3 regions of the Thauera sinica genome follow, and region 1 is predicted to be linked to each of the others. Evidence: predicted binding sites of a transcription regulator. Region 1 holds the regulator's gene; each other region holds the start of a gene.

Evidence for each region. Region 1 encodes FliA, which starts transcription of late flagellar genes. Its sites were predicted from a motif close to CTAAAGTTNNNNNNNNNNNNGCCGNTA; they were not measured.
Region 2: CCZ27_RS01740 (surface-adhesin E family protein) is a predicted target of FliA. The motif match lies at 1,804-1,830, and genes of this name have one in related genera.
Region 3: CCZ27_RS12390 (chemotaxis protein) is a predicted target of FliA. The motif match lies at 1,858-1,884, and genes of this name have one in related genera.

What each region holds. Positions count from the first base shown of each region.
Region 1 covers NZ_CP023439.1:1,151,578-1,154,847, forward strand. Annotated here, with positions in the region: gene flhF (flagellar biosynthesis GTPase FlhF) at 1-394, shown strand, start outside; gene CCZ27_RS05045 (MinD/ParA family ATP-binding protein) at 396-1,205, shown strand; gene CCZ27_RS05050 (RNA polymerase sigma factor FliA) at 1,324-2,094, shown strand; gene CCZ27_RS05055 (flagellar motor protein) at 2,124-2,864, shown strand; gene motD (flagellar motor protein MotD) at 2,904-3,270, shown strand, end outside.
Region 2 covers NZ_CP023439.1:369,967-373,236, reverse strand. Annotated here, with positions in the region: gene CCZ27_RS01740 (surface-adhesin E family protein) at 116-1,768, opposite strand; TPP riboswitch at 1,897-1,994, shown strand; gene thiD (bifunctional hydroxymethylpyrimidine kinase/phosphomethylpyrimidine kinase) at 1,987-2,898, shown strand; gene thiC (phosphomethylpyrimidine synthase ThiC) at 2,980-3,270, shown strand, end outside.
Region 3 covers NZ_CP023439.1:2,872,557-2,875,826, forward strand. Annotated here, with positions in the region: gene CCZ27_RS12385 (chemotaxis protein) at 1-823, opposite strand, end outside; gene CCZ27_RS12390 (chemotaxis protein) at 834-1,802, opposite strand; gene motB (flagellar motor protein MotB) at 1,923-2,873, opposite strand; gene motA (flagellar motor stator protein MotA) at 3,013-3,270, opposite strand, start outside.

The DNA of each region.
Region 1 (3,270 bases):
GGGCATGAGCCAGCGCGACCGCATGGTGTCCGCGCAGGCCCGCATGCTGAACGAGGCCGGCGAGGTGCGCCGGCTGCTGCTGCTCAACGCCACCTGCCGCGGCGACACGCTCGACGACGTGGTGCGCGCCTACCGGGGCGGCGACCTGGCCGGCTGCATCGTCACCAAGGTGGACGAGGCGGCCTCGCTGGCGCCGGCGGTCGACGTGGCGATCCGGCGCAAGCTCGACATCCTGTTCCTGGCCAACGGGCAGCGCGTGCCGGAGGATCTGCACCTGCCCAACCGCGCCTATCTGCTGCACCGCGCGATGCGCGAGCAGGCGGCGGAATCGCCCTGGCATCTGCACGACGACGAAGCCGGCATGATGCTCGCGGCGGCCGGCGCGGGAGCCTGACATGGCCGATGCGCGCGAAGACCAGGCGGCCGGGCTGCGCCGGCTGTTCCGCCGGTCGCCGCCCCAGGTGGCGGCCCTGTATTCGGCCGGCCGGCTGCGTGCGGAGAACGCGGTGATGGCCGCCCACCGCATCGCCGGCCATGCCCTGCGCGTGCTCGTCATCGACGAGGCCGAAGGGGAGGCCGGGCTGGGCGGCGCGCTCGGCCTGGGTGCCGGGCCGGACCTGCTGCAACTGCTCGACGGCCGCACCCTGCTGTCGTCGGTGGTGCAGCCGGTGCCGGGGCTGCTCGGCCGGGTTCCGGCAGCAGCGGCGGCGCTCACCCTGCCGCTGCTCGACGATGCGCGGCGGACCTGCCTGTTCGAGGCCCTGCGCATCCTGCATCGCCATGCGGGGTTCGTGCTGATCCACGCCGACGGCGCCGCCGCCGCCGAGCCTTCGGCTCTCGTGCATGCCGCGCCGCGCCGCCTGCTGGTGGCGGAGGCGAGCGCCTGCGGTGCCACCGAGGCGTACCAGGCCATCAAGCAACTGGCTGCCGGCGGGGCGGGTTCGGTCGACGTCGCGGTGTGCCGTGCGCGCGGTAGGGCCGATGCCGCCGCCTTCTTCGCCAGCCTCGACACGCTGGTGCGCCGCCATGTCGGCGTGCCGCTGGCCTGGCTCGGCGAAGTCGAGCGCGACGACCTCGCGGCCGGGCTCGCCCGGCCTGTGCTGGCCGCACGGCCCGGCCGGCCCGCGGCGCCGGCCGCGCGGCGATACACCTCGTGGGCGCGGCTGCCCGCCTGCGGCACGGCGGACGCGCGGTCGCACGGATGACAAGCCTGACCGCCGCCGCTGGTAATGCCTGCGACAGTGCGGGAGAATGCAGTCCCGCAATCAGGATGGCGGTGGCGAGTGCGCCTTCCCGCCGCAACAGGACACACAGGCCGACCGGATGTACGACGCAGCAGGAAAACTCGACAAGGGGCACCTCGTGGAAGCCTATGCGTCGCTGGTCAAGCGCATCGCGTTCCAGTTGATGGCGAAACTGCCGGCGAGCGTGGACGTCGATGACCTGATCCAGAATGGAATGATCGGGTTGCTGGATGCCATCGGCCGTTACGAAGAGGGCCTCGGCGCGCAGTTCGAGACCTACGCGGTGCAGCGCATCCGCGGCGCCATGCTCGACGGCCTGCGCGAGAACGACTGGCTGCCGCGCAGCCTGCGCCGCGACATGCGCCGCATCGAGGCCGCCATCCACGCGCTCGAGCAGCAGCACGGCCGCCCGCCGTCGGAGACGGAGCTGGCCGACTCGCTGGGCGTGCCGCTCGCCGAATACCAGCAGATGCTGCAGGACGCGCGCGGCCATCAACTCGTCTATTTCGAGGATTTCGCCGAGGGCGATGGCGAGGACTATTTCGAGCGCCACCTCGGCCAGCCGGAGGCCAATCCGCTCGTCATCCTCGAGGATGCCGACATGCGCGCCAATCTCGTGCGCGCGATCGACGACCTGCCCGAGCGCGAGAAGCTGGTCATGGGGCTGTACTACGACGAGGAACTGAACCTGCGCGAGATCGGAGAGGTGCTGGGCGTGACCGAGTCGCGCGTCTGCCAGCTCCACAGCCAGGCAGTGGCCCGCCTGCGCGCGCGGGTCCTCGGCGTCGGCGCCCCGGCCGGCAGCGGTGCGCGCCGCGGCCGCCCGCCGAAAAGGCCGGCGCAGATCTGATGCGCAAGGGATGAAGGGGCCGCTCGCGCATGGATAGCATCAGCCTGGTCGGCGTCACCCTCGGCCTTGCCGCCATCCTGGTCGGCCAGTCGCTGGAAGGCGGGCACATTTCTTCGCTGCTGCAGCCGACCGCCTTCATGATCGTGGTCGGCGGCACGCTGGGCGCCGTCATGCTGCAAAGCCCGCTGCGTACCTTCGTCGAGGGCGTGCGCATGGTGCGCTGGGTGTTCGTGCCGCCCGCCGTCAGCCACGAGGAGATCATCACCCAGGTTTCCGGCTGGAGCCAGATCGCACGCAAGGAAGGGCTGCTGGTGCTGGAGAACCGGGCCACGGCGGTTGGCGATCCCTTCATGCGCAAGGGGCTGCAACTGCTGGTCGACGGCGTGGAACCCGGCCGCCTGCGCGAGGTGCTGGAGGTGGAGATCGGCGTGTGGGAAGCGCAGATGCGGCAGGCGGCGCGGATCTGGGAAGGCGCGGGCGGCTATGCGCCGACGATCGGCATCCTCGGCGCGGTGATGGGGCTGATCCACGTGATGGAGAACCTCACCGATCCGTCCAAGCTGGGCTCCGGCATCGCCGTGGCCTTCGTCGCGACCATCTACGGCGTGGGGCTGGCCAACCTGGTGTTCCTGCCGATCTCCAAGAAGCTGATGTCGCACATCTCCACGCTGGCGACGATGCGGGAGATGTTCGTCGATGGCATCGTCGGCATCGCCAACGGCGACAACCCGCGCATCGTCGAGAGCCGCATGCGCGGCTACGTGGCCTGACCGGCCCGGCACGCCGCGGCGACAGGAGCGAGATCTTCCATGGTTCGTCGGGACAGGCGCGAGCGCAGGAAGGACGTGGAGCAGGACAACCACGAGCGCTGGCTCGTGTCCTATGCCGACTTCATCACCCTGCTGTTCGCCTTCTTCGTCGTGATGTATTCGCTGTCGTCGGTGAACGAAGGCAAGTACCGCGTGCTGTCGGACTCCATGGTCCAGGCTTTCCGCAACATCAACCTGAACGACAGCGGGCAGCAGATCGTCGTGCAGCCGATCACCATGGCGCCGGCCACGCCGTCGACGCCGGAACAGGAGGCGCAGCGCCGCGACAACGCGCAGCGGCTGCGCAGCATGGCAGACGAGATCCGGCGCGTGCTTTCGCCGCTGACGCGCGACGGGCAGGTCAATG
Region 2 (3,270 bases), 780 kb from region 1:
ACCCACTCCGGTATCGGAAACCGGGGCGACGCCGGTCGCCCCTGCGCCGCTTCGGCGGCGACGGGGTGAGTTTACCCGCCCGCGGCGCCGGCGGGCACGCGGACGGAATGTTCCTTCAGCGGGATTCGAGCACGAGCCGGCCGTTGGACGGCTGGAAAGGGCGGCTGTTGGGCGGATACAGGCGGGCGAAGGCCGCGAGCTGATCGGCGGACATCGGCGCCGGCTGCTTCATCACCACCCACAGCACGCCTTCGGTGCAGGGCGGCTCCGGCAGCGAGCCGCTGTACAGATAGTGCGCCGGGCTGGCCGGCAGCAGCGCGGAAAGATCGATCGGCGCGGCCGGTGCATGGCTGCGCCCCTTGTCGAGCGGCAGGTTGTTCAACAGCATCTGCAGCACGGCATTGCCCTGTTCGCCCGCCGCCAGCGGCACCGCCAGCATGGCGGGATTGCCGTCGGCGTCGCGGTGCCGCAGATGCGCCACCATGTCCTGCGCCGGCGCGGCGCCGCGGTCCTGGGCGGGACGGTGCAGGGTCAGGTATTCCAGCAGGTAGCGCCGGCCGCGCACCTCCATGCTCATCGTCTCGTCCAGATCGACCCGGAGCATGGTGCCGGTGTCGGTGACGCGAAAGCGCGACGGACGATAGTCGAACTTCACCGGCTCGAGTTCGACGCCCACGCCGTCCCGCAGATCGATCGGCGACTGCCGCGTTCCCAGCGTGCACACCTGCCACTCGGGGCGCAGGCGGCCCCATTGGTCCGGCCCGGTCTCGCCCTGGTAGCTCCATTGCGCCGCGCCCGCAGCACGCGTGCCGTCCTGCGCCCGGACGGGCACCGGCCTGGATGCGGCGGCCGCGGTACGGTGCAGCGACAGCGCGGCGAAGGCGGCCTCGTCGAGCGCATGCCGTTCGCGCACCGGCGCGGCCGCCGGGCGGGGCCTGGCCGCGGCGGGCGGCACCGGCTTCGGCTCGCCGGCCGGCCGGCCGGCCGCGGCCACCGGCGGTTTCGGTTCCGGCCTGGCCGTGCCCGCGACGTCCGCCTTCGTGTCCGGCGCGCGCTCGGGCGGCGGCGCCAGGTCGAGCCTGGGCAGGGGCGGCGCGATGGCGGCCTGCGGCGGCTCCGCGCCGGCGGGCTTGATGTCGCCGCTGCGCAACTGCGCGGCCGCGGCGTCGCGGGCGGGGATCGGCGCCGGCCGCGCCGCCGGATCGGTGCGCGGAATCGGCTCGGGCCTGGCCTGCGCCATCGGCCCGGGCCTGGGCGCGGAGCCGGCCGCGGCCGCCTGCGGCGGCTTCGCCTCGGGCGGACGCGCAGTCTTCCCCGCCTCCAGCGCCCCGGCGGTGGCCTTGACCGCCTCGTCGGCGATCTTCTCGAGGTCCTTGGCCGTGGGCGGACGGCAGACCTCGCGCCACAGGCGCTCGTCGACCGAGTTGCGCGCCACCAGCATCGGCGCCTGCTCGGCGACCGCTTCCTCGCGCAGGATCTGCTCGCTGGCATCCAGATAGACGCGCTTGACCGTGAGGAAGCTGCGGTTCATGCAGTCGTAGCGGTTCAGCGCCTTGATCGTGGCATAGCCGGCGGTCGCCGCCTCCTCCGACGCCAGCACCACCCTCGCCCACGACACCTTGGTGCCGCGGTCGGAATTGAAGATGCTGGCACGGTCGATCTCGACCTGGCGGTTGCGGTCGCGGACCACCATCTGCCAGTCGGCGGCGCACAGCGGCAGCGCGGCGGGCAACAGCAGCAGGGCGGCAAACAGGCGGGCGGGTTTCATCGGGTCGCAAAGGCTCGGTGCGCTATCGGTCATTTTGACGGCAGGCACCGCCGAATCTTGAGCCGCCCGCCGCGCCGCCCGTGACTTCGGTCACCTTGCTAGGCCGGAACGCTTCCAGTATCGTTCCTCCTCGCCGTTAGGGGTGCCCGCCGCGTCTGCGGGCTGAGAGAAACCCTTGGAACCTGATCCGGCTCGCACCGGCGTAGGGAAACGTGTCCATGAGTCGTCCTGCCAGTCATCCGTCCGCTGCCGCTTCCGGCACGGCCTCAAGTGCCGTTTCCGGCATTCCGAACGTGGTTTCCATCGCCGGCGTCGATCCGTCCGGCGGTGCCGGCGTGCTCGCCGACCTGAAGACCTTCTCCGCGCTCGGCGCCTACGGCTGCGGCGTCGTCGCCGCGCTCACCGCGCAGAACACCCGCGCCGTCACCGGCGTGCACGTCCCGCCCACCGGCTTCCTGCGCCTGCAGATCGACACGCTGTTCGCCGACGTCGCGCTGCATGCGACCAAGATCGGCATGCTCGGCAACGCCGAGGTCACCGCCGCCGTCGCCGACCGCCTGGCGCACTGGAAGGCGGCCAACGTCGTGCTGGACCCGGTGATGGCCGCCAAGAGCGGCGACAGCCTGCTGGCCGGGAGCGCGATCGCGATGATGCGCGAGGCGCTGTTCCCGCAGACGTTCCTGATCACCCCGAACCTGCCCGAGGCCGGCGTGCTGCTCGAGCGGCGCGCGCCGGACACGGTCAAGGAGATGTACCGCGCCGCCGAGCGCCTGCGCGAACTGCTGCCGCTGTCCTCCGAGCGCTGGGTGCTGCTCAAGGGCGGCCACCTGCCCGGCGACGAAGTGGTCGACCTGCTGTTCGACGGCGACCGCATGGTCGAGCTGCCGGCACCGCGCATCGACACCCGCAACACCCACGGCACCGGCTGCTCGCTGAGTTCGGCCGTGGCCGCGCTGCTGCCGCGGACGGCCGGCGCGCACGTCCTGCGCCCGGTCGAGGCGGCGGTGCGCCAGGCCCGCCAGTGGCTGCTGGGCGCGATCGCGCATGCCGGCGAACTCGCCGTCGGCAGCGGCCATGGCCCGGTGCACCACTTCCACGCGCTGTGGCGCAGGCAGCCCGACCCGCAGTAGGGCCGGCCACCATCCCCTCACCACCCCACCGGCGGGCCGCGGCCCGCCCGACGACCATACCGCCCCACGGAGACACCGCCCATGAACGCCAACGACAAATTCATCGCTGCCAAGGCGCACGTCGATGAAGCCGCCATCGCGCCGCTGCCCAATTCGCGCAAGATCCACGTCGAGGGTTCGCGCCCCGACATCCGCGTACCGATGCGCGAGATCAGCCAGAGCGACACGCCGGCCTCGTTCGGCGCCGAGCCCAATCCGCCGATCTTCGTCTACGACTGTTCCGGCCCCTACACCGATCCGGCGGCCAGGATCGACATCCGCTCCGGCCTGCCGGCGCTGCGCCAGAAGTGGATCGAGGAACGCGGCGACACC
Region 3 (3,270 bases), 1.7 Mb from region 1:
GCATCACCACCGGCACGCCTTCGAACCGCGGATCTCTCTTGATGTTGCGCGTCAGGACGTAGCCGTCCATCTCCGGCATCTCGGCATCGACCATGATGACGTCGATGTCGTCGGCCACGCTGCGCCCGGTCAGCGCCGCATGCGAAGCGATGCCCTCCAGCCTGTTCCACGCCTCGAGCCCGTTCTGCGCGTGCTTGTGGCGCACGCCGAGGCGGTCCAGCACCTCGGCGATCTTGCGCCGCGCCACCGACGAGTCGTCTACGAAGAAGACGTTCACCTCGTGGCCGTTGGCGACCGGCGCGATGTTGCCCACCACCGCCTCGCCGAAGGTGTTCGCGAGAATGGTCTCGACGTCGAGGATGGATACCAGGCGCCCGTCGTCGAGCTGGGTGATGGCGGTGATGAAGCCCGAGGTGCCGCTGGCCAGGTTCTCCGGCGCATGCACCTTGTCCCAGTCCACCCGCACGATGCGGTCGACCGCCTGGACCAGGAAGCCAAGCGTGTGCTTGCTGTACTCGGTCACCATCATCGCCCCGCCGGATACGACGGCGCGGCCCAGGCCGAGCACCGTGTTCAGCGACAGCACCGGGATCACGTTGCCGCGCAGCGAGATCAGGCCCTCCATGCCGTGCGGCATGTTGGGCGTGCGCGTGATGAAGGGCGTGCGCGACACTTCGCGCACCTTGAACACGTTGATGCCGAAACACTCGTCCGTGCCGAGCGAGAACAGCAGCAACTCCATGCGGTTGGAACCGGCGAGCCGCGTCCGGCCATCGACCGACTCGAACAGTTCGCTGTCGTCCTGGGCGTCGGAATTCAACATGATGCGTGCCTCAATTCTCTTCCCGAGCCGCATCGCCGGCGGCAAGCAGGCGGCCGATCGTCTGTGCGAGCCGCTGCGGCTCGAACTTCGATACGTACTCGTCGACACCCACGGAACGGCCGAGCTGCTGGTTCGACATGCCCGACAGCGAGGAATGCATGATCACCGGAATGCCCTCGAAGCGGCGGTCCGACTTGATGTGCTTGGTGAGGATGTAGCCGTCCATCTCCGGCATCTCGACGTCGGTCAGCACCAGGCTGACGAAGTCCTTGATCGCACGGCCGTGGGCCTGCGCATGGGCGGCGACCTTCTTCAGTTCCTCCCACGCCTGCCGGCCATTCACCGAGCCGATGTGGCGCACGCCCATGGCGTCGAGCGTCTGCGAGATCTGCCGGCGCGCCACCGACGAGTCGTCGGCGAAGTACACCGTGTGGGCGTCGGCGCCGGGCAGGTGGACGATCTCCCTGAAGAGCAGTTCGTCGTCGTAGCGGGTGGTTTCGGACAGCACGCGCTCGACGTCAAGCATCATCACCAGCCGGTTGTCTGCCAGCTCGGTCACCGCCGTCACCAGCCCGCCCATCTTGGCGACCAGCATGCCGGGCGGTACGCGCATCTGCGACCAGTCCAGGCGCAGGATGGTGTCGACGTTCTCGACCAGGAATCCCTGGGTATGGCCGTTGTATTCGGTGACGATCATGATGTCGCGCGCGCCGCCGCCGATGCCCACGTAGCTGGCAAGGTCGACCACCGGCACCAGTTCGCCGCGCAGGCTGACCATGCCCTGCACCGCGGAAGGCATTTCGGGCGCGGCGGTGATCGCGGGCGTGCGCATCACTTCGCGGACCTTGAAGACGTTGATGCCGAAAGTCTCGCGCCGCCCGGTGCGCTCGTCGACGCCGAGCGTAAACAGCAGAATCTCCAGCTTGTTGGTACCCGCAAGCCGGGTGCGCGCGTCGATGTTCTTCAGTAGATCGGACATTTGGTTCTTCCGCCTGCGCGCCGCCGATGCGGATGATCGGCGGGGACCACCTGATTATCGGCCGATCGCTGGCGGACTTGAGGAGGCGGATCACCCGGGCCGGACGGACCCGGGCAAGGATCACGCCGGCGGCTGCGGAACGGGGCGTGCGGCTTCCGCCTTCGCAGCCTCGCTGCGCAACGCCTCCTCGGCACGCTTGTTGAGCACGATGATGCTGATGCGCCGGTTGATCGGGTCGAGCCGGTCGTCGCGGTTCAGGTGCATGGTGTCCGCCAGGCCCACCACGCGCACCACCTTGCCCGCCTCGAGGCCGCCGGCGACGAGTTCGCGGCGCGCGGCGTTGGCGCGGTTGGCCGACAGTTCCCAGTTCGAGAAGCCGCGCTCCCCGCCGGCGTACTGGCCGGAGTCGGTATGGCCCGACAGGCTGACGCGGTTCTCCACGTCGTTGAGCGCATGGCCGATCGCCCGCAGCAGGTCGCGCGAATAAGGGCGCAGCTCGGCACTCGCCGACAGGAACATCGGCCGGTTCTGCTCGTCGACGAGCTGGATGCGCAGGCCCTCGTTGACGATGTCGATGAGGATCTGGTTCTTGAACTGGCGCAGCGTGGTGCTGGCTTCGATCAGGGCCTCGATCCGCCCCTGCAGATCGATGAGCTTCGCCCGTTCGCGCCGCATCTCGCCCTCCTCGCTGCTGCCGGTCGCGCCGGGGGCATCCCGCTGCACGTGGCTGGTCGCCGCATCCAGGTTGATCGCGCGGGTCGACTCCTTGTCGCCGCGCCGCACCTGGCCGACCGAGCGGCTCAGATCCTCGCCGCCGCCCTTGATGATGCTCGAACTGTCGCCCGAGCCCTCGCCCCCCTGCATCGCCACCTTGAGCGGATTCTGGAAGTAGTCCGCGATGCCTTCGAGGTCGCCCTGCGCGGTGGAGCCCAGCAGCCACATCAGCAGGAAGAAGGCCATCATCGCGGTGACGAAGTCGGCATAGGCGATCTTCCAGGCGCCGCCATGGTGTCCGCCGCCGCCCTTCTTGATGCGCTTGACAACGATGGGCTGCTGAGTGTCGTCGCTCACCGGACGGCCCTCCCCGCAGGAGCACGCCCTTCGGGCTGCCGGACCGAAGCGCTCGCCGCCATGCCCCGGCCGGCCGCGCCCGGCGCGGCGGAAAGGTCAGGAAGGCCGTAGCCGGCAGGCCGGAACGCGGGGTCCATCGTCAGCCCTTGCGGTTCTTGATTTCCTGCTCCAGCTCGGCAAAGCCGGGCCGGTCGGTCGAATACAGCACCTTGCGTCCGAACTCCACCGCCACCTGCGGCGCGTAGCCGTTCATGCTGGCGAGCAGCACCACCTTCACGCACTGGTAGATCTTGCCGCCTTCTTCCACGCGCTGCTCGAGCTGGCTGGCGACCGGCCCCACGAAGCCGTACGCGAGGAGAATGCCGAGGAAGGTGCCGACCAGCGCACCGCCGATCAT